DNA from 2 places in the Desulfococcus sp. genome. Region 2 is predicted to be linked to the other one. Evidence: riboswitches for the same ligand, from Rfam matches in the RefSeq annotation. Region 2 holds a riboswitch; the other holds the start of a gene.

Region 1 (24,796 bases), on a different contig from region 2:
CGGACAGCGTGGCGATGGCCCCGCCCCTGCCGGTGAAGCCGATGGTGAAGAGTCCCATTTTCCGGGCGGTTTCCATGGCGAGAACCACGTTGGGGGAATTTCCGCTGGTGCTGATGCCCACGGCGATATCGCCGATCCGTCCCAGGGCTTCGACCTGTTTCTGGAAGATCTGGTCGAAATGGTAGTCGTTGCCGATACTGGTGATCACAGAGGTGTCGGTGGTAAGGGCCATAGCCGCCAGGGGGCGACGCTCTTTCAGGAAACGATTGACGAATTCCGCCGCAATATGCTGGGCATCGGCGGCGCTGCCCCCGTTTCCGAATATGAGGAGCTTGCCGCCGGCAACGAGGGACTGCCGGATATTTTCCGTCGCCGCCAGCAGATCGTCCGTGTGGGTAAGGACGCTTTTTTCTTTGGTGTGAAGGCTCGCCTTCAGGCTGGCCAGGATCATCTCTTTCATGCGGTTTCCTTTTTTCCGGAGGTCTGTTCCGTCCAGGCGTTCAATTCCCTGATCCGGTCGATCAGCGCCCGGGAATCGCATCCGAGTTCATGGGCGCGCTCCAGGGCGACGAGGGCTTCGTCGCGGCGGTTCTGGGCAAGGCAGAGCTCGCCCAGGCGTTGATGGAAAAGGCCGTTTCGGGGCGCGATGTCGACGCTGTGCCGGCAGAACAGAAGGGCGATGTCAGGATTTTCACCCTGCTGGTGGAAGAGGATGCCCAACTCGGACAGGGCTGCGGCGTCGTTGGGGTTGCGTTTGACGGCGTTGCTGAAAGCCCTGACGGCGCCGTTGGTGTCGCCTCGGGCCGCAAGACATTCCCCCAGCTTTCGGCAGGCGGCGCCGGAGGCGGGATTGAGGGCCGAAGCCCGGACCAGATACGGTTCGGCCTTTTCCGGAAGCCCCTCCTGAAGGTAAATTCTACCGATCTGAAACGGCAGCTCAAAAACCGCCCCGGCGTTCGGGTCGGATCCGAGAAGACGATCGGCTTCGATCAGATGTCTGAGCGCTTTTTGGGGCTCTCCCATCATCTCGTGCACAAGACCGATGTTGTGAACGGGCATAATGCTTTCCGGACATAGTCCGACGGCGGCCCTGAATTCCCGAAGCGCTCGGTTGAACGCCCCCAGGGCGGCGTAGCAGACCCCCAGGCTGTTGCGGATGTCGGCGTCTCCGGGATTCAGCCGGAGGGCGGCTTTGAGTTCCTCTGCGGCGCCGTGAATGTTTCCCTCCTGGAAAAGGCGGTCGGCGTTGATGTTGAGGCTTGTCGCATCAAATACCGCGATGCCGCCGGGGCCGTAATGCCGGGCGTGGTTCAAGGCTTTTCGGGCGTTTTTGAGGGTGTCGATAGGGCCGTATTCGTCCATGGGGTATTCCGTGACACCCATGGTCAATGTGGCTTCGCGGACCAGGGAGAAGATCCGCCGGATTTCTTCGGCGATATTTTTGCAGTCGTCCTCGGTTTTTTCCGGGAGAAAAATGCCGATCAGATCCTGCTCGATCATGCCCCATAGGGCATCCTCGGCCCGGGTGACCTCGTCGACGACGACGGCGGCGTCCAGGAGCAGGGATATCGCAGCCTCGTCGCCGGCGGCATCCTGGACATCGAAAAAATCGTCTACACGGATCAGCATGACGCCGAAGGCGGGCGTCGGTTCCAGTTGATGGAGCGCCGCCTCGATGAGGGCTTTTCCCACGGACATGTGCGGGAATCTCGCGGAAAGCTCCCGAATGCCGACGGCTGTTCGGCGCTCAGCCGGACGGGACGCTTTCTGAAGATCTCTGGTTTCATGCAGCAGAAAAGCCTGACGATGTCCGGTCCGGGTGTAGATTTTTCGGGTGTTTCGGGTCATTTTTCCAGCAGGTTTCCGACGGCGGATGCGATAATGTCGATGTCGTCTTCCCCCACGGTTCTGAAGTCCAGAATAAAGCGATCGGCTTCGATGCGGCCGATCACGGGCGGGATGTGTCTGCGCATCCGTCGCTCGATGGCGGCCGTGGATATACCGTCGATTGCCAGGCTCACGCACCTGGTGGGCAGTTCCTGAAGCGGAAGAGCGCCCCCGCCGACCCTGGAGAACCCATCGAGAATGGAGAGGCGCAGGCGCTCGGAACGGCTCGCGGTCATCAATGCCGTAAAACGCTCGGCCCGTTGTTGGATCTCCGACAACGGGATGATGAGCATCCGGAGCGTTGGAATGGCCTGGACGGCCTTTCTGGGGTCTCGATAGATCCGGAGGGTGGTCTCCAGGGCGGCCAGGGTCATCTTGTCGATTCTGAGGGCCCGGGTCAGAGGGTTCTGCCGGACGGCGTCGAGAATCGCCCGTTTTCCAACAATCAGTCCCGCCTGAGGACCGCCGAGGAGCTTGTCGCCGCTGAAGGTGACGACATCGATGCCGGCGGCAACCGACTCCTGAACGGTGGGCTCCTTGATCATGCCGTAGACGGAGAGATCGACGAGGGTGCCGCTGCCCAGGTCCTCCATGACCGGTATGCCGCGTTTGTGGCCCAGTTCGACCAGTTCTCGGGCGGGTACGGCCTTGGTGAATCCCACCACGCTGAAATTGCTGGTGTGAACCTTGAGCAGAAGCCCGGTGTCGTCGCCGATGGCCTGTTCGTAGTCCCGGAGGTGGGTCCGGTTGGTGGTGCCCACCTCCCGGAGCCGGGCACCGCTGCGGACCATGACGTCGGGTATCCGAAAGGAACCGCCGATTTCCACGAGCTCTCCCCGGGAAACGACAGCCTCCTTTCCCCGGGCCAGGGTATCGAGGCAGAGGAGCACGGCGGCGGCGTTGTTGTTGACCGCCATTGCCGCTTCGGCGCCGGTGAGTTCACAGAGGATCCCCTCGATGGCGCTGTAGCGAAGACCTCGGGTGCCTCTGACCAGGTCGAACTCGAGATTGGTGTACCGGCGTGAAATGCGGGCGACATTTTTCACGGCCTCATCTGCCAGCAGGGAGCGTCCCAGATTGGTGTGGACCACGACGCCGGTGGCATTGACAACGGGTATCAGGTTGGGCTTCAGGGTGCGGCCAAGGTGCTGCTTGACCCTGGCCGTGATCCCGGCGTCGGTCATATCGTTTTCATCGACGGGCGGCCTTCCGTCGATGACGGCCTTCCGCAGATCTTCCACCACCTCCCTGCAGATTCGGGTCAACAAGGGTTTCGGCACCGCTTCGAAAAACGGGTCAACACGGGTCTGTTCGAGAATGCGGTCGATTCCCGGTAGTCTTCTCAACAGGTTTTGTTGTGCGTCGGTCAGCGGCATCCGTGATTCCTGGTTGTGATCAGCGGCGCGGTTATCCCCCCGAAGGGGCGGGGCATACCCGCAGGATTCCCCCTCGGTTTCCAGCCGTTTTACGGCCAAACATAACGAAAAGCGAAAGATAGGGAAAGCATATATCACTGAGCGGACTCTGGTTTCAACTGAATTATGCCTGTTTTTCAGCACATAAACAATCGCAGAAGGCGCCATTCAGATTTTTCCGGTGTTGCCGCCCTTGATGTGGTATAATAAAAGAATGAAGAGACAGTTACGACGAAAAAAAGGAAAACCTCCTGCGAAGCCTGTAACGGCCATGGTCGCCGATGCCGCCGGGGAGATCTTCGAGTTGGAAGGATACGCCGCAGCCGGTATGGCGGGCGACAGGGTCGTTCCGCTCACCACCGGGAACACCCTTCCCATGCCCCATGGTGGAGAGTTGATGTACCTCCCCCACCGGCGGCCGTTGGTCTTCAATCTCGTCGCCGAAGCGCCGGAGATGATTGACGAGAACCCCTATGCTCCCGGGGAGCCGATTTATCCCGTGGCGGCCTTCAATTCCCCCGGATACGTCAATACCTATATCAGCGCCTATCGGGAGCGGGACCCCGGAGATGTCCTGCCGCTTTTTTCCTACGGCGCCGTGGGGTGGCACGGCGGGGGATTTCGATCGGCCGTCATCCGTGTTGATCGGGAGCCTCGGCAGGATATCCGACAAATGCCCCGGGATAAGGTTGTGGCCGGGGTTCGGCGCATGCAGGCGCTTTTGCCTGAAAACCGCCTTCGCCGGCATCTGGAACGTTGCGCCCTCGAGTATGGATGCCCGGCCGGCAAGAACTTTTTTCTGGGCCGCTACGAAGCCCCCCTGCCCGCTTCCCGGACCTGCAACGCCCGGTGCCTGGGATGCATCTCTCTTCAACCGGAGGACGGGGTGTCCTGCAGCCAGGAACGCATCGACTTCACCCCATCTCCCGAGGAGATCGCCGAGGTGGCCCTGGCTCACATTCGACGGGTCGACAACAGCGTGGTCAGTTTCGGCCAGGGATGCGAGGGAGACCCGCTCTTCGCGGCCCATGTCATCGCCCCGGCCATTCGCCTGATTCGCAGGGAAACCGATCGGGGCACCATCAACATGAACACCAATGCAAGTCTTCCGGACGTCCTGGCGGATTTGTTCGACGCCGGTCTCGACAGCATCCGCGTCTCCATGAACAGCGTTCGGAAGACGTGCTACGACGCCTATTACCGTCCCAGGGGTTATGCCTTCACCGATGTTCTGGCAAGCATCGATATCGCGCTGGCGCACGGCCGGTTTGTGGCCCTGAATTACCTGAACTGCCCGGGATTCACCGACACGCCCGAGGAGGTGGCGGCTTTTCTGGCCTTCAGGCGGACGCATCCGATACATTATGTCCAGTGGCGGAACCTGAACTATGATCCCGTCAAGTACTGGAGGACCATGAACCGGGCGGCGGTTCACGGGGTTCCTATGGGGATGCGCGAGGCTCTGAGACGGATCCGGCGGGCTTTTCCGGATCTCGGATATGGATATTTCAATCCTCCCAGGGAGACTTGGAAGAAGATAAAGGGTAGGGCGGAATGAAGTGGACCCAGGTTAAAGTGGTTTTCGAATTCCATGACGCTGTTCTGGGCGCCGACCTGATTTCAGACGTTTTTTACGATCTCGGCCTTCAGGGAGTGGTTGTGGAAAGTCCGAACATGTCGCCGGAAGAGGGATGGGCAACGGATGCGCTGCCCTTGCCCGAGGTCGATGCCGTAAGCGGCTATTTTCCGGGAAACGCCGACGGTGCGCAAAAGATATCTTCTCTGGAAGAAGGATTGCGTGTCCTGGGTCGGCGGACCGGAATCACGACCAGACTTCTTTTTCAGGAACTGGACGAAGAGGACTGGGCCGAGTCCTGGAAGGCATATTTCCGGCCGGAAAAAATCTCCGACAAAATTGTTGTTAAACCCACATGGCGCGACTACACCCCGACATCGCCGGACGAAATCATACTTGAGATCGATCCGGGGATGGCCTTCGGCACCGGAACCCACCCTACCACCGTTCTCTGCATACGGCTGCTTGAAACCTGGCTGGCGCCGGGGATACGTTTTCTTGATGTGGGTACCGGTTCGGGGATTCTTATGATCGCCGCCGGAAAACTGGGGGCGGGCCTCATGGTCGGCGTGGACAAAGACGGCGTTGCCGTCGACGTGGCCCGGGAAAATCTCTCCAAAAACGGGTTCGGACCCGGATCGGCCGAGATTCATGCCGGGGACCTCCTGGCGGGTGTCTCCCGAACCTTTGACGTGGTGGCGGCCAACATCCTGAGCGAGGTCATCCTCCTTCTTTTGGAAGACATCCCGAAGGTGCTTTCAGCGGGGGGCATCTTTATCTGTTCGGGGATTATCTCGGAAAATCGCCGTAAGGTGGCCGACAGGATGGCCGACATTGGATTCGAGGTGTTGGATGTTCGGGAAAAAGACGGATGGACGGCCATGGCCGCCCGTTTCATCGGGCCTAAATGATCTGCGGGAGGATCGTCTATGCCTGTAGGATCAGATTTCATCGATGTACGTTCGGATTTACGTGATTATCGCAAGGACGTCTTCCTCCTCCACCGAGTCGCCCTCCTTGACGCGAACCTCTTTGACCGTGCCGTCGCACGGGACGAAGACCGGGGTTTCCATCTTCATGGCCTCGATGATCAGGGCCTCGTCGTCCTCCTCTACCTTCGCGCCGACCTCAAGATTTATTTTGACGATTTTTCCCGCAAGGGGTGCTAAGATTTCTTCTGTCATGTTCCAAGCCCTCCGTTATGCTGATCGGTAATTGAATGTACGTAATGATATCCGGTAGTTTGTTTTGCAATAGAAACAGTATTTTGTATGCCGACAATTTGTAGCATCCCGGCCGACGGGGTGTCAAGGAGAAGTTGGTTTGAAATAGGGCCGCTTCCTGCATGCGCCGTCTGTTAAATTGGATGTCGGCTGTCGCGATTTGAGCACCCGGAAAAACATTTTTGTCATAAAAACGGGAAAAATATTACATAATTGTATGGCTTTAATTTTTTCTTGAGTGCATTTAAATTTTAACTTTTTGAAATAAAAAGCAAAAAAAACTTATTAGCAATTGGCGTCATACTTGCTTATAATCGCTATAGTGATAACAAAGGCAAGGCGCCTTTCAAGCGAGGGTTGATAGCGGTCGATATGAGACATAAATCCGATAATCCGTTGAACACGTTGGCACGACAACAGAAATTCCTGATTGCGGATTTTCTGAAAGGGGAGGTTCCGGATTTTGTGCGCCGCTATACCCGTTGCTTCGACGCGTATTTTCGCGCATCCTATGAAAACAGTGTGATCGGACCAAAGCTGGACATCCGACGGAACCCCTATGCCGTCGTCGCCCTCGGTGGATACGGTCGGGAGGAGCAGTGCATCCATTCCGATGTGGACCTGCTCATTCTGTTCGATCGGGAGGTCCCGGAAGCGGCGGCAGCACTGATCGAGGAGATCATCTATCCCCTGTGGGACATCGGTGTGGAGGTCGGTCATGCGACCCGTTCCCTTGATGAGTGTATCACCGCGGCCATCGAGGACATCGAAACGCTGACGGCCTTTCTGGATGCCCGGTTCATCTGCGGCATGTCCCATCTCTACTCGAAACTTCTGGATTTGTTTCGGGAAAAGGTCATCTATGATGATCCGGACGGTGTGATCGGACGGGTTGTCAAGCGGAACCAGGAGCGCCACCAGAGTTTCGGCGACTCCACTTATCTTCTGGAACCGAATCTGAAGGAGGGGCAGGGCGGCCTGCGGGATTACCATACCATGCTCTGGGTGGCCCGTATCCGAAACCAGCTTACCCAACCGCGGGACCTGGAGTATCACGGCTGTCTTTCCTACAAGGAATACCAGGCGCTGAGCCAGGCACTGGCATTTATCTGGCAGGTACGGAATCACCTTCACTACCTGTCCGGCCGGAAATGCGATCAGCTCTATTTCATCTATCAGGAGCGGTTGGCCGCTGATTTGGGGTATGTTTACCGGGACGGACAGCAGCCCGTCGAGCGCTTTCTGGGGGTGCTGCACCGGCACATGGGTTTTCTGAAGCAGCAGCAGCAGCTGGTGGTCTACGAATTGGAGAAGGGAAAAGCCAAGCGGCGCAGTCTGAAATCTCTTGAAAAAGTGAACGCCGAAGGTATCGCGATCGTCGATGGGATGCTCAATTTCGTGTCTTCCAAAATGATCCCCAAACAGTCGGAGATCCTCATGAGGATTTTCGAGGAGAGTGCCCGTCTCAAGATGCCCCTCAGCATCGAGGCCCGACGGCTCGTCAGGGAGTTTCTTTACTGCGTCGACGGCCGATTTCGTGAATCCGAGTCTGTCCGGTCGGCCTTTGAGAAGATCCTCCTGACACCGGTGATCAAGTTCAATGTCCTGGAGGCCATGTCGGAAACGGGTTTTCTGGAAGCGTTTATTCCCCAGTTCAATGAGATCGTCAACCGGATTCAATATGATGAGTATCATCTCTACCCGGTGCATCGGCACCTTTTGCGAACGGTGCAGACGCTCAAAAAATTCGGTACGCCGGACGATCCCACCACCAAGCCCCTTTGCGGGCAGATCTACGAGGATCTGACCCGTCGGGAGCGCATCGCCCTCATCTGGGCCGGGCTGCTCCACGATATCGGCAAAGGTATGTCCAGCGGGAATCACTCCGAAAAAGGGGCGGAGATGATCCGGGAAATCCTTTCGGAAAGAGGATATCCGCCGGAAATGATCGAGACCGTTGCCTTTCTGGTGCGGGAGCACCTCTTCCTGATCAAGATCGCGACGCGACGGGATATACAGGACGAGGAGACCGCCCTCGTCTGTGCCCGAAGGATTGGTGACACCGACCGTCTGAAAATGCTCTATTTGCTGTCGGTGGCGGATTCCGTCGCCACCGGCCCCAAAGCCTGGAGCGGATGGACCGCCGCGCTGCTCGAGGCGCTTTTCCTGAACGTTTCGAGCCTGTTCAGGGAGGGGGAGTTGACCTCCGCAGGTGCCTTGGCGCTGATCGAAGAGAAGCGGAACTACGTACTGACCCTTTCGGAACATCCGGGAACCCGTGAATCGATGGATGCGTTGTTCCGGATGATGCCGCCGCGGTACCTCCTGAATACGTCCAGGGAGAATATCGCCCGGCATATCGCCCTTTACAACCGCCTCGGGAAGGCTCACTTCGTCTGGACGGTAGAGAAATCCATCGGTCTCAAGACCCGGACCGTGACCATCTGCGCCCGGGATTGCCCCGGTCTCTTTGCCCGGATCTCCGGTGTGTTCACCCTGAACGGCATGGATATCCTGGCGGCCCAGGTCTATACATGGCGCAACAATATCGCCCTGGATGTTTTCGAGGTCAAGCCGCCGCCCGACAGTTTTTATGAAACCCGGAAATGGGAGCATGCTGAAGCCGACCTGGAATCGGCGTTGTTGGGAAGCCTCGATCTCGAGGCGGCGCTATCGGAAAAGATGAAGACCTATGCCGTAGACAAGCCCTGGCGACCCGAAAAGTCGCCTCGGGTGAATGTGGACAATGAAAGCTCCAGTTTTTTCACCATCGTCGAGGTCTTCACCTACGATTTTCCGGGGCTGTTGTACAAAATTACGGATGCACTGTTCAAATGTCGCCTGGATGTCTGGGTGGCGAAGATTGCAACGAATGCCGATCAGGTGGTGGATGTCTTCTATGTCCGGGACTTCGACGGCCAGAAGGCGGACAGCCCCGAACAGGTGGCGGCCCTCGAAACGGCCCTCATGACGGTCCTGTCGGAAGCCTCGGACAGTCGAAACGGAAAGCCTGAACGATCGCGCATTATCGGTTGATTTCAATATACCCATGAACATGAATAAGGAGATGTAAATGACAATGACACCTGAAAACGTCATCGCAATGGCAAAGGAAAACAAGGTCAAAGTGGTTGATATCCGATTTATGGATTTCCCCGGCGTGTGGCAGCATTTTTCCGTGCCCATCAGTGAACTGGATGTTTCCACTTTCGAGGACGGCTACGGCTTCGACGGATCGAGTATTCGCGGCTGGCAGCCCATCAATGCATCGGACATGCTGGTCATTCCGGATCCCGCCACCGCCAGGATGGATCCTTTTTTCGCCGATCCGACCCTCGTGCTCATCGGCAATATTGCCGATCCCATCACTCGAGAGCCTTACAGCCGCGACCCCCGGCATATCGCTCAGAAGGCCGAGGCCTACCTCAGAAGCACCGGTATTGGAGATACGGCCTTTATCGGACCCGAAGCGGAGTTTTTCATTTTTGACAACGTGCAGTTCGAATCACGCAGCAACAGTGCCTTTTACGAGGTCGACTCAGTGGAGGGCATCTGGAACTCGGGTCGCGACGAAATGCCGAATCAGGCCTATAAACCTCGCCACAAGGAGGCCTACTTTCCCGTGCCGCCCATGGACAAATTCCAGGACCTCCGTTCCGAGATGATGCTGACCCTTCAGGATCTCGGGATTGTCGTCGAATGTCAGCATCACGAGGTGGCCACCGCGGGTCAGTCGGAGATCGACATGCGGTTCGCCCCGCTGCTGCAGATGGGCGATCAGATGGTCTGGTTCAAGTATGTTCTCAAGAACGTCGCATACAAACACGGTCATACGGTCACATTCATGCCCAAACCCCTGTTCGAAGACAATGGGAGCGGTATGCACACGCATCTCAGCATATGGAAAGACGGCACCCCCCTCTTTGCGGGTGATAAATACGCCGGCGTCTCCCAGGAAGCCCTCTGGGCCATCGGCGGCATTCTGAAACACTGTTCGGCGGTGTGCGCTTTCACCAACCCGACCACCAATTCCTATAAGCGGTTGGTGCCCGGATTCGAGGCGCCGGTCAACCTGGCCTACTCCAGTCGGAATCGCAGCGCCGCCGTCCGAATTCCCATGTATTCAGCTTCGCCAAAGGCCAAGCGCATCGAATTCAGAACGCCCGATCCGTCCTGCAACGGCTACCTGGCCTTCTCGGCCGTTCTCATGGCGGCCTTGGACGGCATCGAAAACAAGATCGATCCCGGGTCTCCCCTCGACAAGGACATCTATGGCCTGCCGCCGGAAGAGCTGGCGGAAATTCCCTCCGCGCCGGGCTCGCTGCCGGAGGCCCTGGCCGCCCTCAAGGCCGACCACGAGTTTTTGCTCAAAGGTGATGTTTTTACCCCCGACGTCATTGAAAAATGGATCAGCTACAAGACCACCAAGGAGGTGAACGCTGTAAATTTGCGTCCCCATCCTCATGAATTCTTTCTCTATTTCGATATTTAGTCCGCAATCTTTCCTTTTGTCCCCGCTCCGGCTGTCCGGAGCGGGGGCGATCCCTCCGCGGTGCCGCCTTCAGGGGTTCGAAGCGATCCGCTCTTCGGGAAAGGCGATCTTTACTGGGCGTCGTTGATCCCGACCTCCGCAAAGGTTTTGATTTCGGCCAGGATGCGGGTTGCGGCGTCCATGAGCGTCATGGCCAGGGCGGCGCCGGTGCCTTCTCCCAGGCGGAATTCCAGGTGAAGTAGAGGCTGAAGGCCCAGATGTTCGAGCATGTAACGGTGGCCGACCTCTACGCTGTTGTGGCCGGCGAAAAGATAGGGCCGGGCCGACGGTGCGAGCTCGCAGGCGATCAGGGCGCCGGCGGTGGCGATGAGGCCGTCGCAGACCACGGGAATGCCGTGGGCCGCAGCGCCGATGACCAGCCCGGCCAGGCCGCCGATCTCAAGCCCGCCGACCTTTTCGAGGACGCCCACAGGGTCCTTGGGATCGGGCCGGTGCAGCGCGAGACCCTTTTCGATGGCCGCGATCTTTTTCCGGAGTCCGTCATCGTCGATTCCGGTTCCCCGACCGGTCAACTCCGGCACGGGAATGTTCGAATAGGCCGCGATGATGGCGGTGGAGGGCGAGGTGTTGCCGATGCCCATGTCCCCCGTGCCGATAAGATGCACCGGACCTTCGGCCGTCAGTTCGTCGACGATTTCGATGCCGGCCTCGATGCTGCGGACAGCCTCCTCCCGTGTCATGGCCGGCACCGCGGCGAAGTTGGCCGTGCCTTTTCGGACCTTTTTGTGGTAAATAGGTAAATCCGGCGCGAAATCCCAGTCAACCCCCAGATCCGCCACCCGGACTTCCGCTCCGGCATGGCGGGCCAGGACACTGACGGACGCACCGCCGCCCACGAAATTGTAGACCATTTGGGGGGTCACCTTTTGGGGGAAACGGCTTACGCCCTCGGCGCAGATCCCATGGTCTCCGGCGCAGGTGATCACAATCTTCCTGTCGAGACGAACGTCGATCGTACCGAAAATGCCGGCCAGACGAGCCCCCACCTCCTCCAGGATGCCAAGGCTCCCCGCCGGGCGGGCCTGGTTTCTGAGCCGCTCTCTGGCGGCGCCGTATGCATCGGCGTTGGGCGCCGTGATGCGTTGAATCGTATGTTCCAGTAGTCTCATGCCTGTTTCTCCGTTCTTCATTGGTGGTGTTGATCACACATCCGCATATCCTGTGGGAAAAGGAACCGGCGTGCAGCGTTGGTGTTCGGGGCGTCGTTCTCACAGCGACAGCGAAATCTTGTCTCCCCTGATATCCTTTTCGAAAAGCGACAGGCCCCGTTCCATGGCGCAGAAATTCCCGCACATGGTGCAGGTTTTTTCGTTTTCCGGACTCCGGCTTTTTCGAATCTCCTCGGCGCGGTCCGGGAACATCAGCAACCTGAGCTGATCTTCCCAGCGGGTGTCCCGACGGGCCAGGGAGACCTGCTTCTCCTGCTCCCGGCGTTTGGGGTATTTGGCAACGTCGCCGATGTGGACCGCCAGGCGCGTGATCCGGACCCCTTCCCGGACGTCGGCCTCGTTGGGCAGGGCCAGATGCTCGGCCGGGGTGATGTAACATATAAGATCGGCGCCGTGCCGGGCGGCGTTTGCCGCTCCGATGGCCGCGGTGACGTGGTCGTAGCCGGCCCCGCAGTCGGCGGGCAGTGGTCCCAGGACATAGTAGGGTGCGTTGCCGCTCATCCGTTTTTCCAGCATGATGTTGCCCGCGATCTCGTCCAGGGGCACATGCCCCGGTCCCTCGACCATCATCTGACAGCCCATCTCGCGTCCCAGCTCGGCCAGTTCGCAGTTGATGATCATCTCCGCCATCTGGGCCCGGTCGTGGCTGTCGTGGATGGCGCCGGCCCGGATCCCGTTGCCCAGGGAGAGGACGGCGTCGTACTTTTTCATCAGGGCGCAGACCCGGTCGAATTGCTCGTAGAGGGGGTTTTCCTTCTGGTTGTATTCCATCCACGAGACCATGAAGGTGCCGCCCTTGGAAACCAGCCCGCCGTATCGGAAGCCCTGTTTTTTGAGACGTTCGATACTGAATTGATTGATACCGCAGTGGATGGCCATGAAGGAGATGCCGTCGGCCAGCTGCCGTTCGATGAGTTCGAAGAGATATTCGGGGTCCAGCTTGTTGGGATTCCGGTACTTACGGGCCGCCTCGCAGAAGGCCTGGTAAAGGGGAACGTTGCCCACCGGCAGATCGCAATCGGCCAGGACGGCCCGGCGTACCGCGTCGAGATCGCCGCCGGCCGACAGCTCCATCAGGGTGTCGGCACCTTCTTCCTGGACCGCCCGGGCTTTTTTGACTTCCAGGTCGATGTCGCAGATATCCGAGGATGTGCCGATGGAACCGTTCACTTTGGTTCTCAAGCCCGATCCGATCCCCACCACCCGCTGGTGCTTTCGCTGAGGGTGGTGGGCGATGACGACCTCGCCCAGGGCCACCTGTCGCCGGATATCTCCGGGTTCGCTGTTTTCATTTCGGGCGACAATCTCCATCTGTGGGGTCACGACCCCTTCTCTGGCCAGTTCGATCTGTGTCTTCATTTGTGTGCTCCCATCAATCTGGTGTTTTCCTCAAAAAAAAAACCGTGTCACAGGGAAACACCCTGTGACACGGTTTTGTGGACGATATACCGTGTGGTTGTTGCGGCAGGTCTTCTGACTTGCGGATCATCAGACGCCCGGACAACGGTTTCGATCAGCCTTATCGTAAATCGTTATCTGAACGTTCCTACCCTCGGCCGCGCCTTCCCGATCCTCTCGGATCAGTGACATTTTGCAGCCTCGGTTCCCGCTTACAGCGCTGGTCCAGCGTCACGGAATTTCACCGTGTTCCCTATTATCCCTCGAAAAAGAGGGCACCGGCAACAAACGTGAGAACAGATTTTGTTCTTCATACAGGATTATCGCTAAAATGCAAGCCTGAAATTTTCCCTTGTCGGCAAGGGGGTCAGGCCCGCGGAGCAATCCATACCTGTTTCATCACCAGGAAAACGCTTCCTGCAAGCACCAGGCCCATCATGGAGGACAGGTGGGCGATGTCGATGAACAGCGTGAAACCGGGTGAAAAGCCGACATCGGGCAGGTTCTTGAGCACCCGGAAAACCCCGGTGGTGGTGATGCAGCAAATCAGGATCAGGCGGACTCGGGCGGCGCCTGTCAAACGGTATCGTTTTCGTCGCTCAAGCAAATAGTCCAGGCCGATATAGGCGAAGAAGGCCAGCAGAAGAATCGCCCCGAGGTAGTGGAGGCGGTGGGTCAGGTAGAAGTCCGCCAACCACCCCAGGCCGGGGATGTCGGCGATATGGTAGCGTTTGAAGATGGGCATCTGGGCGAGACCCGTGAGACCCATAAAGAACAGCATGGTTATGTATATGGCTTTGATGCGGTGGTACCTCATGAAGATGATTCCTTGGATGAAAACGGTTCCGGGCGGCGACCGCCGCCGGTGCTCAGCGGGCTCAGGTGAAGCGTCCGCCGAGGGCGGGGAACAGGGTGGTCGAAATGCCTGTCTTTTTCTCGACTTTTTCGACCTCTCTGCTCCGGCATTTGGGGCAGGCGATGTCTGGAACTGCATTGTCATCTGCCGTCCGAATTTCAAAATATTGATGGCATATCCGGCATTTGTAGTTGTTTATCGCCATGTTCAGTGCTCCTCGGGCGTCGCATGTGCGTCATTCCGTGACGCGCGGATTTCTGTCGAGGGATCTTTCGAGGCAGGAGGGTTTTTCCCTTTGCCGAAAAATTTGAGCAAAGCGCCTGCAACCCCTGCCAGCGGGGCGACGAGCATAGCCCCGGCCAGGTGGTCGGCATCGGCCATCATGTCGGGGACCGCTTCAAAATGGGGTTTTCCAGGTCCCTGCTGTAAGGCCCGGTTCAATTCTGCAAAGGGTACCGGGGAGACATACAGGGTGTTGGTGCCGCCGTTTTCCGCCTCCCCGTATACATACCCGTTGATCTCCCGGGCAATGGCCCGAGCCTCCCGGACGATATCGGCCCGCGGTCCGATTTTCTGAACGTCCTCCGGACATGCCGTGATGCAGGCCGGCATCTCGCCTTCGGCCATCCGTTGGTGGCAGCGATGGCATTTGTACATGACGCCGTTTCCGGCATAGGCCGGCAGGAGATCGAGGTAGAGGCCGACGCCCGTCTGCCGTTGGGGAATGTTCCACGGACAGACGACCTGACATTTCTTCCCGCCGAGGCAGATGTCCGGCGCAATCACCGTGGTGCCGTTTTTGAGCTTCCGGGCGGCCCCCCATGGGCAGAGATTCGCGCACGGCGGGTTCTGGCAGTGCATGCAGCGCCGAGGAATCGTGAGGGTGGTCGTCTCGCCGTTTACCGTCACCTCCGCCGTCTGGATAAAAAGCCAGTTGTAGGGCGTCAGCCGGTCTCTTACCTCGCGGTTTTCGGACCAGTCTTCGATCCTGACGCTGCCGGGAACCATTTTCGGGAACGGCTTTCGAGGTTCCGGAAACGCAGCGCTGTTGGCATCCCGACAGGCTTCGACACACGCCTCGCACCCGATGCATTTCCGGATATCGATAAGGGTTGCCAACTCATCGGGGGTCGCGCCCCTGACGGCCGACGGCAGGGAAAAGGATCCGACCGTCGATACGGTTGCCGCGGCAACGGTTCCTTTGAGAAAGGATCGTCGCGATATTTTGTTGCTCATAAGCGCCTTGTTTACCGATAAGGTTTCGGAAATAGGGTATAGGGTCTTTTGTTCGGATATACCGTCAGCAAATTTGATGCCACTCTCTATATTCTCATACAATATTTTGATTATTAAAGGGATACGTTTTTATCGACACCAAAAATGTGTTCAGGTTTGAACAGGTGTTAATATCAACCATTAACGCTTTTTCGACTTTCGTGATGGTGACTGAGAAGCGGCTGAAGGGAACAACCGCGACGATTGCTGCGGCCGCATCCCCTTAGGCCTGAATCCTTGATGCAATTGCGTGGGGCGTGACTTCTCCCTGACTTCACCGGCGCCTGAAAGCCCAACATCGCGTGAATAACGGTATTGATCCCGCTCCTCAAATCTGCCATAAAGAATGGCATTGCGAGGGACTGACATGATCATCGAGGAATCCATCGAAATCCATGCGCCCCTTTCGGTCGTCTGGCGGGTCTTTTCCCGGATGGAGGAGTGGGAGCACTGGAACACGGTGTGTGAAAACTGCTGCCTTATCGAGGGCGACGGGATGGCCCCCGGCACCTGTTTTACATTCACCCTGAGGCCTTACCGCATTCCCCTCAAGATCGCACCTGAGATCGTCAAGTGCGAGCCGGAAAAGGAGGTCGTCTGGGCTGGAAGCCGTCTGGGCGTCCATGCCGAGCACCGCTTTATCTTCGAGGAGCGGGACGGTCGGGTGATTCTTACCAGCGTCGAGCGCTTTCGCGGCCTGATGCTCTGGATCAGCCGCCTGGTTCGGGTGCCCACCAAACTTCATCATCTGACCCGAAAGCTGCTTCTGGCCATTAAATCTCAGTCCGAAACCTGCGGCGGTTGAACGGGTTCGGCAAACCGTTTCATGATGCCGGGTATGGTGCGTACGACAGCCCGGAAACAAAGGATCTTCTTTTATGCTGAAAAAGATCGACCCACGGCAGACCCGGGCATGGGAAGCCCTTGGCGCCCACTATCCGGAGGCAAGGCAGCTCCACCTGCGGACGCTTTTCGAGCAGGATCCGGAGCGGTTTTCCCGGTTTTCCATTCGGTTCGGCGACATCCTCGTCGACTACTCCAAAAACATCATCACGGCGGAGACCCTTCGGCTTCTGATGCAACTGGCCGAGGAGACCGGCGTTCCGGAGGCCGTCGCCGACATGTTTGCGGGCGCACCCATCAACGAGACCGAGGGGCGGGCCGTGTTGCATACGGCCCTCCGGAACCGCGAGAACCGGCCCGTGGTGGTCGACGGTAAGGACGTCATGCCCGAGGTCAACGGCGTCCTCGCGAAAATGGCGTCCTTCTCCGAAAAGATCTTTTCCGGAGAGTGGCGGGGATACACCGGAAAACGCATTACCGATATCGTCAACATCGGCATCGGTGGATCGGATCTGGGTCCGGTCATGGTCACCGAATGCCTGAAGCCTTATGCCCGGGAAGGGCTTTCGGTCCATTTCGTTTCCAACGTGGACGGCACCCACATCGCCGAAACCCTGAAGGGACTCAACCCCGAAACCGTTCTCTTCATGATCGCCTCCAAAACCTTCACCACCCAGGAGACCATGACCAACGCCTTCACCGCCCGGGGATGGTTCCTGGAGCGGACCGGCACTCGTGACGCCGTATCCCGGCATTTCGTGGCCATCTCCACCAACGTTGCCGCAGTGACGGACTTCGGCATTCACCAGGAGAACATGTTCGGTTTCTGGGACTGGGTCGGCGGACGCTACTCTCTCTGGTCGGCCATTGGGCTTTCCATTGCATGCTATGTCGGTTACGAGCGCTTTGTGGAGCTTCTGGAGGGGGCCTTCGAGATGGACCGTCATTTCAAGGCCGTCCCCCTTGGGGAAAACATCCCGGTCATTCTGGCCATGATCGGCGTTTGGTACACCAATTTCTTCGGCGCCCGCAGCGAGGTGATCCTGCCCTACGACCAGTACATGCATCGATTTCCAGCCTACTTCCAGCAGGGCAACATGGAAAGCAACGGCAAATCCGTCGATCGGAACGGTCGTCCCGTCGATTACGCCACCGGCCCCGTCATCTGGGGAGAGCCGGGCACCAACGGCCAACATGCCTTTTACCAGCTCATCCATCAGGGAACCCAGATGATTCCCGCGGATTTCCTGGCGCCGGCCGTGAGCCACAACCCCGTGGGCGATCATCACGCTATTCTGCTCTCCAACTTTTTTGCCCAGACCGAGGCGCTGATGAACGGCAAGACCCCTGCCGAGGTGACGGCGGAGCTGACGGCGGCCGGCATGAGCGATAACGAGATCGAGCGGATCCGCCCCCACAAGGTCTTCACCGGCAACCGTCCCACGAATTCGATCCTGTTTCGGAAGTTGACGCCCCGGGTGCTCGGCAGCCTTATCGCCATGTACGAGCATAAGATCTTCGTTCAGGGCGTCGTCTGGAACATATTCAGCTTCGACCAATGGGGCGTGGAACTGGGGAAGCAGTTGGCTCGGAAGATCCTGCCTGAGCTGACGGAAGATCGGGTCGTGACCGTTCACGACAGCTCCACCAACGGCCTGATCAACGCCTTCAAGGCGATGCGGCGGGGCAGCTGAACGAGACTTTTTTTGAAACCCCATCGGGAGAAATCTGCATGCAGGATTTGACCCGGGCCCAGAAGGCCCGCATGGCGATCCGATCCTTCAAGACCATCGCCCATGCCCTGGCGCTGAGAGGCTATTACATGCCCTCCGAGAAAATGGGGCAGCAACTGGCCGAATGTCTGATCAGTCTGAGCCCTGAAATATACGGCAGCATGAACAACCCCAGGATCACCGAGCTGAAGGGCCTCGAGTATGTGGTCGACCGTCTGCCGCGGGGCATCGAAAAGTGCACGCGTATCATCCTCACGGAAGAGGAGGAGATCGGCGACAGCACCTTCGAGGTCGTGCAGCCCCTGAAGCGGCGGCGCACCTGCTACCGCATCAGCGAAAAGGAGTTCTGCTTCGCCGTTACCCGCGGGCTGAGTGAAATCTACGATATTCTGACCCATCTCACCTTTCTGAACATCGAAGCCCGAAAGATTCATGCCCGGATGACGGACGAGGCGGGCAACATCACCATTGAATGGAACGACCTGGAAAAGATCGTCCAGCGGTTTCGCCAAAGCGCCGTCAGCCTGAGCGGCAGGGAATTGGACCAGGCCATCTGGAATCTGAGCATCATCCTGGGGCGATCCTACCGTGAGACCCGCCAGTCCTATGAACATTTTGAAAGGAACAAGCAGCTTTCCAAGTGGAAAGAATCCTTCTTTTCTTTGATCTACCATCTCGGGAACACCATCGCCGCGAAGGAAGGATCCAGAGAGGAGTCTCTGGTCATATACTTTACTCCGTCACTGATGAACATCATCGGCCACCAGAGATACGGGCAGCAGTGGGCCGACGACATCAGAGCGACAATGACGGCGCTGGGGCTCCAGGACCGGCCTGTTCATGTGATCAGCGCCAATCTTCACAGTACGGTCAATCTGTTGTACGGATATGCTTTCAAAGAGGCGGATGAGGACGTGAAAAGGCTGGGGCTCTACGATTTCATCATGAAGATCCGTGATGAGAGCGATCAGATCCGGGGCTTTGCCCGGGATTGCGGCATGTGCGAGATTCACGACCAATCCGGCAGCCATATCGACTGCCAGATCATCGATACGGATCGGCTGCAGGGGTTGCCGTTTCATCCGGAGCTTTCCATTGATCCGGCCGGTAATCCTCAAAAACCGGTGCTGTTGGTCATGGACTACGCCTTCGGTGCCCAGGCCTTCGAGGTCATGGACTGCCTTCTGGACCCCTATTCGGACAACAGCCACGAACGCCCGATGCCGGTGGCCTCGATTTCAATAATGGGAAAAGCCGGGATCCTTTCCGGGAGCAAGGGCGACATTATGCTGGCCACGGCCCATGTGATCGAAGGCACCTCCGACAACTATATCTTTCAGAACGATCTCACGCCCGAGGATTTTGACGACGATATCGACATCTATGTCGGTCCGATGGTCACGGTTCTGGGGACCTCTCTCCAGAACCGGGACATGCTGAGGCGCTTCCAGTCGAGCTGGAACACGGTGGGGCTCGAGATGGAGGGCGGCCATTATCAGCGGGCCATCAGCGCCGCCGTTATCAAGGGGCATATCCACAGGGATGTCAAGGTCCGATACGCCTATTACGCCTCGGACAATCCTCTGATCAGCGGGCAGACCCTTGCCGCCGGCGACATGGGGGATGAAGGGGTCCGGCCCACCTACATGGTGACAAAGGCGATTTTAGAGAAGATATTCAAGACGTCGCAGCATATTGAACCGGTAAGTCACACGCTCCATGAACCCCCCGAAAAAGGCGGCAGCGGCGACGCCCGGGTCCCTGAAGACCGGCACCCTTCCGGCAGAGGCCTTGACGAAGACTTGCCGCCTTCGTAGCGGAATCGTCATACGGGTTCGCCGACAGTCTTTTTTTGCGGAATCGTCACCTATAACCCCTTTTAGATTCGGAGAGTCGCTATGAAAAAATTTGCGTTGCTGATGCTGTTGCTCCTGGTATCGGTCCTGTTGTCCGCATGTGCCAACATGTCTTATTCGGCCGCCCCGACGATCGATAACATTCTGCGGAAGCAGGAACTGGTTCTTGGAACCTCGGGAAACCAACCACCCTTCAGCATGACCACTCGGGACGGGCAACTTATCGGCTTTGACGTCGATCTTGCGCAGGCCATGGCGGATGACCTGGGCGTTCCTCTCAAGGTCCGGACCATGCCGTTTGCCGAACTTCTGCCGGCACTGGCAGCCGGCAACGTGGATATGGTGATCTCAGGACTTACCATGACGCCCGAACGAAACCTGCGCCACGCTTTTGTCGGCCCCTATTTCATCTCCGGAAAATCCGTGCTGACCAAGCTGGAAACCATTGCCGACATCGAGGACGCCTCGGAGCTCAATATGCCGGGGATGACATTGACCGTCCTCGAGGGGTCGACGAGCCAGGAGTTTGTCGCGTCGTTCATGCCCGAGGCCGTCGTTGTCCCCGCCCGGGATTACGACGAGGCGGTGGACATGGTCCTGAAGGATACGGTAAAGGCCCTGATTGCCGATTATCCCGTCTGTATCATCTCCGTCTTCCGGTATCCCGACAACGGTCTCATCTCGACGATCCGGCCACTGTCGTTCGAGCCGCTGGGTATCGCCCTGCCCAAAGGGGATCCGCTTTTCGTCAACTGGACGGAAAATTTTCTCGGCATCTATCAGGGCACCGGTCAACTGGATGCGTTGAAGGAAACCTGGTTTGGAGACGCCTCCTGGGTGGAACGGCTGCCCTGACGAACCGGCCCCGCGGTTCTCAGGGCGTGTTTTCCCGTATCGGCTTGCCCCGGGTGATGAAGGAGAGTGAATGGCTCCCTTTTATACCGGTCATGACGCATTCGATGATCGGCGTATTGACGGCGATCCTGGATGACCAGGTGACGATGAAATTTGCTCCCCAGCCGCCGCTGGTGTCCGAAGCGGGGATGAAGAAGTAGGCCGATCCCATGGGCTTGAGGGGTTTGGGGTCGGCCAGATACTCCTTGACCAGCTTGCCATCCGAATCATAGTATCGTACCGATGTGATGGTGAGTGACTGGTCGGGGTCCGTATTCCGGATGCTCAGGTTGGCGGACAGGTTGAAAGACATTTCCCGGTTCCCGATGAAGATGTGGGAATAGACCGGGATATACAGGGCCTGACCCCGGGAAAACTGAATCTCCTCCGAGCCTATGGGAGCGGCAAAGAGAAACAGAAGGAATATCGTCGTCGGCAGCAGCGGCACCGGCCGTCGTCGCTGGGTCACTGTCATGATGTGCTCTCCTTTTCTGATCATATCAATTTCCGACTTTCATGATGTTGACCGGAAAGCGGTGGAAGACTGAGGGCGTGGGACCGAAGGAAGATAAAAGATCCGTCGATCGCGAGCGCATCCCTTGAGCCTGAATCCCTGATGCAACCCTGCGGGGCGCAATGCGTCCCCCTTGCAGCACCGGCTCATGAGCGTCGAAACTAAAATGTACACTCATAACAATTGCAGGCGGTTTTGACAACCGCAGGCGATGTTTCCGAGGGTCGATTAATATTGCGGGAGGATGTCATGTTGAGGGATCGGATTCGCTTCAAGCCGCTCATGGACAAGATTACCGATGCGGATGCGGCGTGTGTTCACATTCAAAACGGGACAAATGTGTTTATTTCGGGTTTTACGGCCGGGTATCCCAAATTGATCCCTCAGGCCCTGGTGCGACGGGCGGAAAAGGGAGAACGCTTCAGGATCAACCTCTTTGCCGGGGCCTCCACCGGCGACGCCGTCGACGGCGTCCTCGCCGAGGCCGGTCTTGTGAGCTGGCGCCGGCCCTACATGAGCAACCGGACCATGCGGAATCGGATCAACGCCGACGAGATCCGCTTCAAGGATGATCACCTCTCCCGCCTTTCGTCGCAGGTCCGGGACGGCGGCTGGGGGCGGGCTCACGTAGCCGTCGTTGAGGCTGTCGCCATCACCCGGAAGGGGCACCTGATCCCCACCATGTCCGTGGGAAACACCCCCACCTATGTCCGGGAGGCGGAAAAGATCATCATCGAGATTTCCTCCGAGACCCCGGACTTGGAGGGCATCCACGATATCTTCATTCCTGAGGACCCGCCGTACCGAATGCCCATCCCGATTTACCGGTCGGGCGACCGTATCGGGAAACCGTTCATCGAGATGGACCCTCAAAAGGTGACGGCGATTCTCTTCAGCCGCGAAGAGGACAGCTGCGCGGTCTTCACCGAGCCTGACACCGTTTCACGGCGGATTGCGGAGCACATCCTTGATTTCGTCGAGCACGAAATCAAGCGGGACCGTATGCCGTCGTTTCTGCCGTGGCAGTCCGGGGTCGGGGATGTCGCAAACGCGGTGTTGAGCGGATTTCTCGAAAACGATTTCTTCCACACCATCGACATCTATTCCGAGGTGCTCCAGGACGCCGTCCTCGATCTCATCGACATGGGCAAGGTCCGGGCGGCCTCGGGGTCGGCCATGACCCTTTCCCACAAGGCGCGGACCCGGTTTTTCAACGAACTCTATCGGTACAAGGAAAAGATCGTTCTTCGTCCGGTGGAGATTTCCAATTCACCCGAGGTGGTGCGGCGGTTGGGGGTGATCGCCATCAACACGGCCATCGAAGTCGACATTTACGGCCACGTCAACTCCACCCATGTCATGGGGTCCCACCTGATGAACGGCATCGGCGGTTCGGGGGACTTTCTCAGAAACGGGGCGCTGTCGTTTGTCGTCACCCCCAGCACGGCCAAAGGCGGCAAGATCTCCGCCGTTGTCCCGATGGTTTCCCATGTGGATCACAATGAACACTCGGTGGATGTGATCGTAACCGAGCACGGTCTGGTGGACACCCGACCCCTGGCACCCCGTCAGGTAGCGGAGGCGGTGATCAGGAAATGCGCTCATCCGGATTATCGCGATCTGCTCTGGGATTACTACCAACGGGCCGTTCGCGGTGCCGGCGGGCATGAACCCCATATACTGGCCGAAGCCTTTGGTTTCCACGAGCGCTTCATGGCCACGGGAGACATGCATTCCCGCTGACGACGGGTGGGTGACGACAGAATACAAAAGGAGAATTTTGATGAAGCACGTAAACGGGGCTGATGATATAACTGCATGGCCTTCTTTTTTAACCGCGATGCCGGAATGGGTTGAGGCGGCCTTTGCCTATCAGACCGATTTCATACAGCGCGGCATCCTGTTTGCGGAGATCCTTCGCCAACGAGGAAACCTCTATATGGAACATGTCAGGGCCGGACAGCCGCCGGTGCTCGTGTTCGACTACGACTGGGTTCTGGACGGCAGGACGCTGCCCAGGCCGGTCAACTATGCCATTGTTCGGATCCGCGACCGCCGGCACGCCGACGAAACCGGAAGCGCGGCGCCTGCCCAGGGCGATCGGCGGAAACCACCGTCCGGAGAACACCGATCCGCCAACAAACGGCGGCCCATTGTGATCATCGACCCGCGCGCCGGCCATGGTCCGGGGATCGGGGGCTCCAAGATCGATTCCCAGATCGGCATGGCCTTGAATCAGGGGCATCCCGTCTATTTCATTCTGTTTTTTACCGACCCTGCTCCGGGCCAGACCCTTGCCGACGTTCAGGCGGCCGAGGTGCGTTTCCTGGAAGAGGTGGCCCGCCGACATCCCGAGGCGGAAAAACCCGCCGTGATCGGCAATTGTCAGGCGGGCTGGGCCGCCGCCCTGATCGGGGCGGACCGACCCGATGTCACCGGGCCGCTGGTCTTCAACGGCTCTCCGCTTTCCTATTGGGGCGGCGTGGAAGGGGCCAACCCCATGCGTTACAAGGGAGGGCTTACGGGCGGTGTCTGGCTGACATCTCTCTGGAGCGATCTCGGCAACGGCAAATTCGACGGGGCGAGTCTGGTGGCGGGGTTCGAGGACCTCAATCCCGCCAACACCATCTGGACCAAGCAGTACAACGTCTGGGCCAATGTGGATACGGAGGCGGAGCGATATCTGAATTTCGAAAAGTGGTGGGGCGGCTTTTTCAAGATGAATGCGGAGGAGATCCATTTCATCGTGGACAGTCTTTTCGTGGGGAACGAACTGGAGCAGGGGTATCTCAGGCTCCAGGAGGGTAAGGCCATTCATCTCAAGAACCTCAGGGACCCCATCGTCGTTTTCGCGTCCCAGGGAGACAACATTACCCCGCCCCAGCAGGCCCTGAACTGGATCGTCAAGGTTTACGGCTCGGTGGACGAGATCAGGCGGAACGGCCAGGTGATCGTCTATGTCGTTCACGAGCGCATTGGACATCTGGGAATCTTCGTGTCCGGCAGCGTCGCCAAAAAAGAGCATCGCGAAATCATCGGCACCCTGGAAATGCTCGACTATCTCAGACCGGGGCTTTATGAGATGATCATCACGGAAAAACCGTCCGGGGGCGAATCCAACGGCTTCAACGTGGAATTCGTCGAGCGGGGCATGGCCGACATCCTGGCCCTGGACGACGGACTGGCGGAAGAGGCGGCTTTCCGACCGGTGGCCGCCGTCTCCCGTTTCAACGACAGGCTCTATCGAACCTTCGTAAGTCCGTGGGTCCGTCTCGTCGTTGACGAATGGACGGCCGAGGTCATTCGCCAACTCCACCCCCTCAGGGTGCAGCGTTATATCTTTTCCGACCTGAACCCCATGATGGGCATCGCCGCTCGTCTGGCACCTCAGGTCAAGGCGAACCGCCAACCGACGGCCCCTGAAAATCCGTTTGTGGTGTGGGAACGGTACGTGTCGGAGTCGACGAAGATCTTTCTCGATTGTTGGCGCGACATTCGGGACACGGCCCAGGAAACACTGTTTCGCGCGATCTACGACAATGTCTGGATGAAAACCCTTTTTCCCGAAACACACAGCGAGTCCGGGCGTGAACTTGTCCGGGAAC
Region 2 (7,402 bases):
CCGGATCGACCGATACGATGGCGTGGGCGGCGCTGCTGTAATCCGCGGCCACCGTTGCCACCACGGCGGTCTCGGTGACCGCCGCCGTCGCCGTGCCGGATACGCCCGGGGCGGCCAGGGCGAACAGGATCCCCGTCGCTGCCCATGAGATTGTGTTGATCCATAATTCTTTTTTCATGTTTCCGTTTCCTCCTGTTGGATATGGGAGATGGGACGAGATGTGAAGATCCATCCCCCTTTTTAAAAATCGTATTTGACTGTGGCGGTGAAGGATCGGCCGGGCAGGGGATAGCCGTTGAAATCTTCATGGAGGTCGTCACCCAGGTTCCGGCCTTCCAGCGTGAGCTTCACCGAACGATATCGGTAGGAGATGCCGGCGTTGATCTCTTCCTTGTCGTCGGCTTTTCTCAGATTGGCCGTGTCGTAGTACATATCCTTCTCGACGACGTATTCGCCGAACAACGTCAACCCCTCATACGTGGCCTCCAGACGAGCCAGGTAGGCGGACTCGAACCGGCCCGGAAGATTTTTACCGTCGAAAGCCGGGATATCGCTCCGGTTTTTCGGGTCCTGCCAGGTGGCGTTCAGGATCAGGCGGCAGAAGCGGTGAAGGTCGACGGCGGCGGCGGCTTCCACGCCCTGGATCAGGGCGCCGGAGATGTTGACGGACCTGCCGATGCCCCGGGCGTCATAGACCCGGGTGATCAGGTCGTCCACGTCGTTTCTGAACCAGGCGGTGGAGAGGGAGAGCCGGGAAAGCCAGGGGCGATCCCATTGCCACAGCCCTGCCAGGCCGATGTCCAGGTTGATCCCCTTCTCTTCCTGAAGGTCGGGGTTGCCGATAAAAAAGCCGCGATCGCCGAAGAGCTCGAAAAACGAGGGGACGCGGAAATACCGCCCCAGATTGCCGGTGAGGGTGAGCCACGAAAGCGGCGCGTATTTGAGCCCGACCTGAGGGCTGAAATAGCTCTCATCGCGCGTTTGTGATTCGACGCCGGCCTCCTCGTCAAGATCGTCTGAAATCCAGGTATATCGGCATGCCGGTGTAACGATGAGACGCTCGCCGAGCAGGAAGAGGCTGTCCTGCAGGCCCAGGGACAGGGTGGTTCTCCGATTGTCCGCTGGGTTCTTCTGTTTCCCGAGGCGGTCTTCGATTTCGTAGGTTTCCCGCTGGAAGCCGGCGGAAAGGATGGCGGCGTGGCCCTCGGGAAGCCATTCCGCGAAGAGGTCCGCCCCCAGCTTCCGGGTGGTGTAGGTGTTGTACTGGGACCCCAGGCCGATATCGCCGTTCCGGTCGTCGTAGTCCTCGGCTTTCCAGGTATACGACACCTGGGTGCCGGTGTTGAGATGGAGCGGGCCGAGATCGTTGGCGGTGAGTTTGAGGGTGGTGATGTTCCGTTCGGTATCCAGGGCGGCCTTGGTATCCGGACTGTTGTCCCGGCTCGGCAGCTCCTGGTCTTTTTTGAACCACTGATTGATAAGATCGATCCGGGTCTCGCCGGTCAGCTCGACGCCGGCTTTGGTCAGCAGGTTGTACTGCTTCACCTGGGCGTTGTTTCGCTTCTCCCAGCGGTCGTCGGCGGGGTTCCACTCCGTCTGTTTGTCGTTCAGGATATCGAAATCATTGTCCGAGGCCAGCATATCGGCGGAGACGAGAAGATCCCAGCGGTCCTGCCCGGCGTTGAGAAATCCGGCCAGGTTTCGGGTGTTGAAAGCGCCGTATCCAGCAAGGAGGTCGGCCTTGAAGCCTTCTTGGGGCCGCTGGGTTTGAATGTTGACTACGCCGCCGATGGAGGCCTGGCTGAAATTGACGGGGGTTGTCCCCCGGTAGACCTCGACGGCGTATACATCAGAAAGGGAGATGTTGCCGAGGTCGACACCCCCGCCCGAGGCGTCGTTGAGCAGGATGCCGTCGAGAAAGACCATGACCTGGTCGTCGGCGGAGCCCCGGAGGGAAACCGAGGAGAAACTGCCGAGCCCGCCGGATTGGCGAACCTGAACCCCCACCTCCGTTTCGATGACCTCGGCGAGGCTCACGGTTCGTCCCTCAAAGGCTTCCCGGGTAATCCGGGAATAGCCGGCGGCGGTCGTTTCGAGATCCACATCGCCGGTCTGGAACGCCGTCGGGGTTTTTTCAGCCGTCACGACGACGTCTTCCAGTTTCAGGGCGTTTTCGCCGGAGTTGTCCGGCGCGGCATTTTCCGCCTGTGCGAAGGCGGGGAAGATGGGCAACAGACCATACAAGAGGATGGACAGCGATACGGTCAAGATGTGCATAATGGCTCCTGAAGGCAAAAAAAATCCCCGGACCGAAAATGATCGATCCGGGGATGTCCCTTTTTTGTCCTCAGAATCCGGGCAAAACTCTGGTCCACGGAGTTTCGCGCATCTCGTTTCAGGCAGGTCTTCTGACTCTCGGATCATCCTACCGGCCGCACCTTCCCGGCCTTTCGGCCAGTGGCATATTGCGGCTTTCGTCCCCGATCACAGCGGCGGGCCCGTCCCCGAATTCCACGGGGTTCCCTGTTCGGCTCAATAATGAGCACCTGATCGATATTGCCGCAGCATAAAGAGAAGAATCCACAAAGTCAAGCGAAAAAAATCGCCGCCGGTTGCGCCACGGCATCGTGTTTTCGCCTGACGTTGTCGCGAGTTGTCGAATCATCGCTTGACGCGGAAGGCGTAAGGGGTTAAATTCCCGAAAAGTTGATCATAGTGGTCTGGGGTGTCTTCGGACTGAGAATTTCACGACCGTGAAATAACCCTTTGAACCTGATCCGGTTGATACCGGCGTAGGGAACGGACCGAGCAATTGCAAGACCTGCCGCTGCTTCCGGTGCCGTATCCCGCGAAAAAATTCTCCGGAAGGAACTCATGGAAAAAACACAAATGGAACGGGCCCGCGAGGGCCAGGTCACGGATATCGTCGCCGTCGCCGCGAAAGATGCCGGCATTTCCCCTGAAACGCTGCGTGAACGGGTGGCCGAGGGAACGGCGATCGTCTGCCACAACAACCGCCGTCGGAACGGCCGGCCCCTGGCGGTGGGCAAGGGGATTCGCACCCGGGTCAACGCCAATATCGGCACCAGCCGGGACGACACCCACATCGATCAGGAACTGGCAAAGGCACGGGCCGCCGCGGCCGCGGGTGCCGACGCCATCATGGATTTGTCGACCGGCGGCCCCATCGACGAGATCCGGCGGGCCATTATCGCGGAAACCGACCTCTGTATCGGCTCCGTGCCGCTGTACCAGGCTGCGTGCGATGCCGTGGTGAATCAGGGCAAACCCATTGTCGAGATGACCGTCGACGAGATCTTCGCCGGCATCGAGCGTCATCTCGAGGACGGCGTCGATTTCATTACCGTGCACTGCGGCGTGACCCGGGCGAGTCTCGACTGCATGGACCGGGAGGGCCGGATCATGGACGTCGTCTCCCGGGGCGGTTCGTTCACCTGTGCATGGATGACGCATAACCGGGCGGAAAACCCGCTGTACGAATATTTCGATCGCCTCCTGGAACTGGTGCGGCCTTATGACGCGACCCTCTCCCTGGGCGACGGGTTTCGTCCCGGATGCATTGAGGACGCCACCGACCGCGCCCAGGTCCAGGAACTGCTGACTCTCGGGGAGCTCACCCAGCGCGCCTGGGATGCCGGCATCCAGGTGATGATCGAGGGCCCCGGCCACATGCCCATCGACCAGATCGAGGCCAACATCCGGCTGCAGAAGCAGATCTGCCACGGTGCGCCGTTTTATGTCCTGGGCCCCCTGGTGACGGATGTCGCGCCCGGATACGATCACATCTCCTGCGCCATCGGCGGGGCAATCGCCGCGGGTGCGGGGGCGGACTTCCTCTGTTACGTGACCCCCAGCGAACACCTCTGCCTGCCCACCGCAGCGGATGTCCACGCCGGGGTGATGGCGGCCAGGCTGGCGGGGCATGCGGCCGACATCGTCAAGAACATCCCGGGCGCCCGGGAATGGGACGCGGCAATGTCCAGGGCCAGAAGGGCCCTCGACTGGGAAAAACAGTTCGCCCTGGCCATCGACCCGCCCCTGGCCCGGAAGCGGCGCGGCGAAACCACGGCCGCCGATGCCCACGGGGCCTGCACCATGTGCGGCGAATACTGCGCCTACAAGGTGATGGACTCGCGGCGGCGGCCAGCCTGAGAATTGCCGAGGGGGCCGTCGGTACTGATAAAGGTCACCGTCAAGGCCCTGGAGCTGCAACAGGCTCTGCAGGTTACCGGCGGCCCGGCAACTCCGGCGGAGATGAAGAAACGCCTTGAGGCGTACATCGATCAGCTCACCAAGAACCCGGACAGGGTGCGGATCGTTATTGAACAATAAGGAAAATGGTCATGTTAATACATGCGATCAAGCTAAATAATTTCTTGAGTTTTGGTGACAAATCAGAACCTGTTTCCTTGAATTCGTTAAATGTCGTCATTGGTCCGAACGGGTCGGGTAAGTCGAACCTACTCGAATCAATAGAGCTGCTGAGGAGTGCGCCCGAGCAATTATTAAAACCGATTCGCGAAGGGGGCGGAGTCCATGATTGGCTTTGGAAGGGCGTTAAAGGCACACCTACGGCATCGTTAGATGTTGTAGTTGACAATCCGCTGGGGCCTCAAAACCTGCGCTATGTTTTGTCTTTCACCGCAGTCGGTCAACGGTTCGAGATCGTCGATGAAAAAGTTGAAAACGAAAAACCTGTAGGTAAGGAGCATTCTAAACCTTATTTTTATTATCACTTTAATTCAGGGCGGCCGACACTCAATGTGAAAGGCGATACCCGTGCATTGCGGCAAGAAGATGTCGATATGGAAAAATCTATTCTTTCGCAACGTCGCGATCCAGATCAGTATCCAGAGATAACCTATCTTGCTCAACAGTTTGGCAACATTAAGCTTTATAGAGAATGGAGTTTTGGGCGCTACACTGTACCTCGCTTGCCGCAAAAGGCAGATCTACCAAATAATGTGCTGGAACTTGATGGCAGTAACCTTGGCTTGGTTTTGAATCGCCTTCGTCGCGAACCTTCAGTCAAAAATCGGCTCTTGAAAGCGTTGCGAGCACTTTATGATGGTATTGATGATTACGACGTTCATATAGAAGGTGGCACCGTCCAAGTGTTTTTTCAGGAAGGTCGATTTACCGTCCCGGCGACTCGCCTTTCCGATGGCACACTTCGTTATCTTTGTTTACTCGCAATCCTTTGTCACCCATCTCCGCCATCTTTGGTCTGCATCGAGGAACCGGAACTCGGATTACACCCGGATGTTCTGCCGACCATTGCTGATTTGATGAAAGAAGCGGCGGAACGTTGTCAGCTAATCGTGACTACGCACTCGGATGTTTTGGTCGATGCAATGACCGATCAGCCTGAATCTGTAATTGTGGCTGAGAAGACAGACAAGGGCACAACATTAACCAGATTGGATGCTGAAAAACTCAGGCCATGGTTGGATAAGTATCGACTGGGACAGCTATGGACACGCGGTGAAATAGGAGGGACACGCTGGTGAAATTGTATGTTGAAGGAGGCGGTGATTCCAATATGCTCAAAACGGCCTGCCGTGCGGGCTTTTCAGATTTTTTGAGTAAGGCCGGATTGAAGGGAAAAATGCCGAGAATTGTTGCCTGCGGGAGCAGGCAGAACGCCTATGACTCATTTTGTACGGCAATCAATACCGGAGAGGATGCATTGTTGCTGGTGGACAGCGAGGCATCCGTTTCTGCTGATTGCCAACAGGGTGACGCAGAAAACTGGAAGCCATGGCATCATTTGAAAAATCGTCAAGGCGATCAATGGGATAAACCTGAAAATGTCGACGATGCGGATTGTCATTTGATGGTCCAATGCATGGAGGCTTGGTTTCTGGCCGATAGAGACTCCCTCCAGAGTTTCTTTGGCCAGGGCTTCAACGCAAACGCCTTACCGGCAGCAGACAATAGGATCGAGTCGGTTGCAAAGGAGCAGATTTACCAGGCACTTTCCGCCGCAACTAGAAACTGTAAAACCAAAGCAAAATACGGCAAAGGGGAACATTCTTTTAAACTTTTGGCGCTCATTTCTCCGGACCGGGTAACAGCGGCATCCCCTTGGGCAAAACGCTTTATAGATATCACAGGAGATAAAATGGGCGGATGAATCGGCCAAGTAGGCAAACCCATTCGCGCAAATCATAGCCTACACACATGTGCGATAGGTTCTACACACACGTGTGCAGAATTGTGCGTAGAACCTTACGGTTGCGAGTGAAAAATAGGCGCGCCGCTCGTATCCGCTTGTATGATAAGCCTTCCTTCCGTGTTTTCCGTGTATGCCGCGGTTAAAAATTATTTGTGTACAGGGCATCCCCGTCATCACCGGATACCGGGGCGGTTTGTGAATCCGGAAAACCAATAACTTTTACCATTGACAGTTGGGAAAAGCGGTGTTAACCATCTCCTGAATAAGACAAAAAAGGTATCTTGATGACGGACAAGGCGCAGAGGCCTTAAAAAATCGTGCGGCAATAAAGCTCCCTATCCAGTGAGATGGCGGAGCTTTTTTTATTGATCCGGTCGGGCCGGCCAACGCCTTTGAAGACATGTCTTGACAAAGGAGGTGCTAACCATGATCGGCGCCATTGCGGGAGACATCATCGGATCGGTCTACGAGGGCCGACCCATCAAGACAAAAACCTTTCCCCTGTTCAGTCCGCGCGCCGTCTTCACGGACGACACGGTCCTCACGGTGGCGGTGGCGGATGCGATTCTTTCAGGAACCCCCTATATCGAGTCCATTCGGAGGATCGGCCGGCAATACCCCCATGCCGGCTACGGCGGATCCTTTTTCCGGTGGCTCCACGCCGAAAACCCGCGCCCCTACAACAGTTGGGGCAACGGATCCGCCATGCGCGTGAGCCCCGTCGGTTTCGCCTTCTCCACCGAAGCGGCGGTCCTGCAACAGGCCCGGCTGACCGCGGAGATCACCCACAACCACCCCGAGGGCATCAAGGGGGCCCAGGCCGTGGCCCTGGCCGTCTTCCTCGCCGGGACGGGCCGCGACAAAGCCGCCATCAGGACGTCCATTGCCGAACGCTTCGGCTACGATCTCGACCGCACCGTGGATGAGATCCGACCCGCCTACACCTTCGACGTTTCCTGCCAGGGCAGCGTGCCCGAGGCCATCATCGCCTTCCTCGATTCCAGCACCTATGAAGACGCCGTCCGCAACGCCGTCTCCCTGGGCGGCGACAGCGACACCCAGGCCTGCATCGCCGGCGCCATCGCCGAAGCCTTCTACGGCGGCGTTCCCCTCGAGATCCGCAACACGGTGAAAACCCTCCTGACACCGGACCTGTGGGCGGTGACGGAGGCGTTTTGTGAGCGGTATGGGTAGGGGATGCAT

The links. Region 2 has a riboswitch for cobalamin ahead of AB7S84_RS14555 (TonB-dependent receptor). Riboswitches for the same ligand answer to the same signal wherever they lie in the genome.
Region 1: another riboswitch for cobalamin. It lies ahead of thiC (phosphomethylpyrimidine synthase ThiC); the one in region 2 lies ahead of AB7S84_RS14555 (TonB-dependent receptor).

The regions. Positions count from the first base shown of each region.
Region 1 covers NZ_JBFXGG010000024.1:660-25,455, reverse strand. Annotated here, with positions in the region: gene AB7S84_RS06960 (D-sedoheptulose-7-phosphate isomerase) at 1-460, opposite strand, end outside; gene AB7S84_RS06955 (tetratricopeptide repeat-containing diguanylate cyclase) at 457-1,848, opposite strand; gene selA (L-seryl-tRNA(Sec) selenium transferase) at 1,845-3,263, opposite strand; gene AB7S84_RS06945 (radical SAM protein) at 3,517-4,860, shown strand; gene prmA (50S ribosomal protein L11 methyltransferase) at 4,857-5,789, shown strand; gene AB7S84_RS06935 (acetyl-CoA carboxylase biotin carboxyl carrier protein subunit) at 5,847-6,062, opposite strand; gene glnD ([protein-PII] uridylyltransferase) at 6,474-9,137, shown strand; gene glnA (type I glutamate--ammonia ligase) at 9,181-10,593, shown strand; gene cobT (nicotinate-nucleotide--dimethylbenzimidazole phosphoribosyltransferase) at 10,704-11,762, opposite strand; gene thiC (phosphomethylpyrimidine synthase ThiC) at 11,862-13,181, opposite strand; cobalamin riboswitch at 13,269-13,519, opposite strand; gene AB7S84_RS06910 (hypothetical protein) at 13,588-14,037, opposite strand; gene AB7S84_RS06905 (FmdB family zinc ribbon protein) at 14,099-14,281, opposite strand; gene AB7S84_RS06900 (4Fe-4S dicluster domain-containing protein) at 14,284-15,312, opposite strand; gene AB7S84_RS06895 (SRPBCC domain-containing protein) at 15,719-16,156, shown strand; gene pgi (glucose-6-phosphate isomerase) at 16,230-17,888, shown strand; gene AB7S84_RS06885 (DUF6909 family protein) at 17,927-19,744, shown strand; gene AB7S84_RS06880 (transporter substrate-binding domain-containing protein) at 19,826-20,638, shown strand; gene AB7S84_RS06875 (DUF3124 domain-containing protein) at 20,658-21,152, opposite strand; gene AB7S84_RS06870 (succinate CoA transferase) at 21,441-22,934, shown strand; gene AB7S84_RS06865 (DUF3141 domain-containing protein) at 22,975-24,796, shown strand, end outside.
Region 2 covers NZ_JBFXGG010000111.1:529-7,930, forward strand. Annotated here, with positions in the region: partial or broken gene AB7S84_RS14550 (hypothetical protein) at 1-178, opposite strand, end outside; gene AB7S84_RS14555 (TonB-dependent receptor) at 241-2,277, opposite strand; cobalamin riboswitch at 2,382-2,564, opposite strand; TPP riboswitch at 2,713-2,818, shown strand; gene thiC (phosphomethylpyrimidine synthase ThiC) at 2,875-4,173, shown strand; gene AB7S84_RS14565 (DUF6079 family protein) at 4,177-4,353, shown strand; gene AB7S84_RS14570 (AAA family ATPase) at 4,365-5,531, shown strand; gene AB7S84_RS14575 (DUF4276 family protein) at 5,528-6,157, shown strand; gene AB7S84_RS14580 (ADP-ribosylglycohydrolase family protein) at 6,626-7,393, shown strand.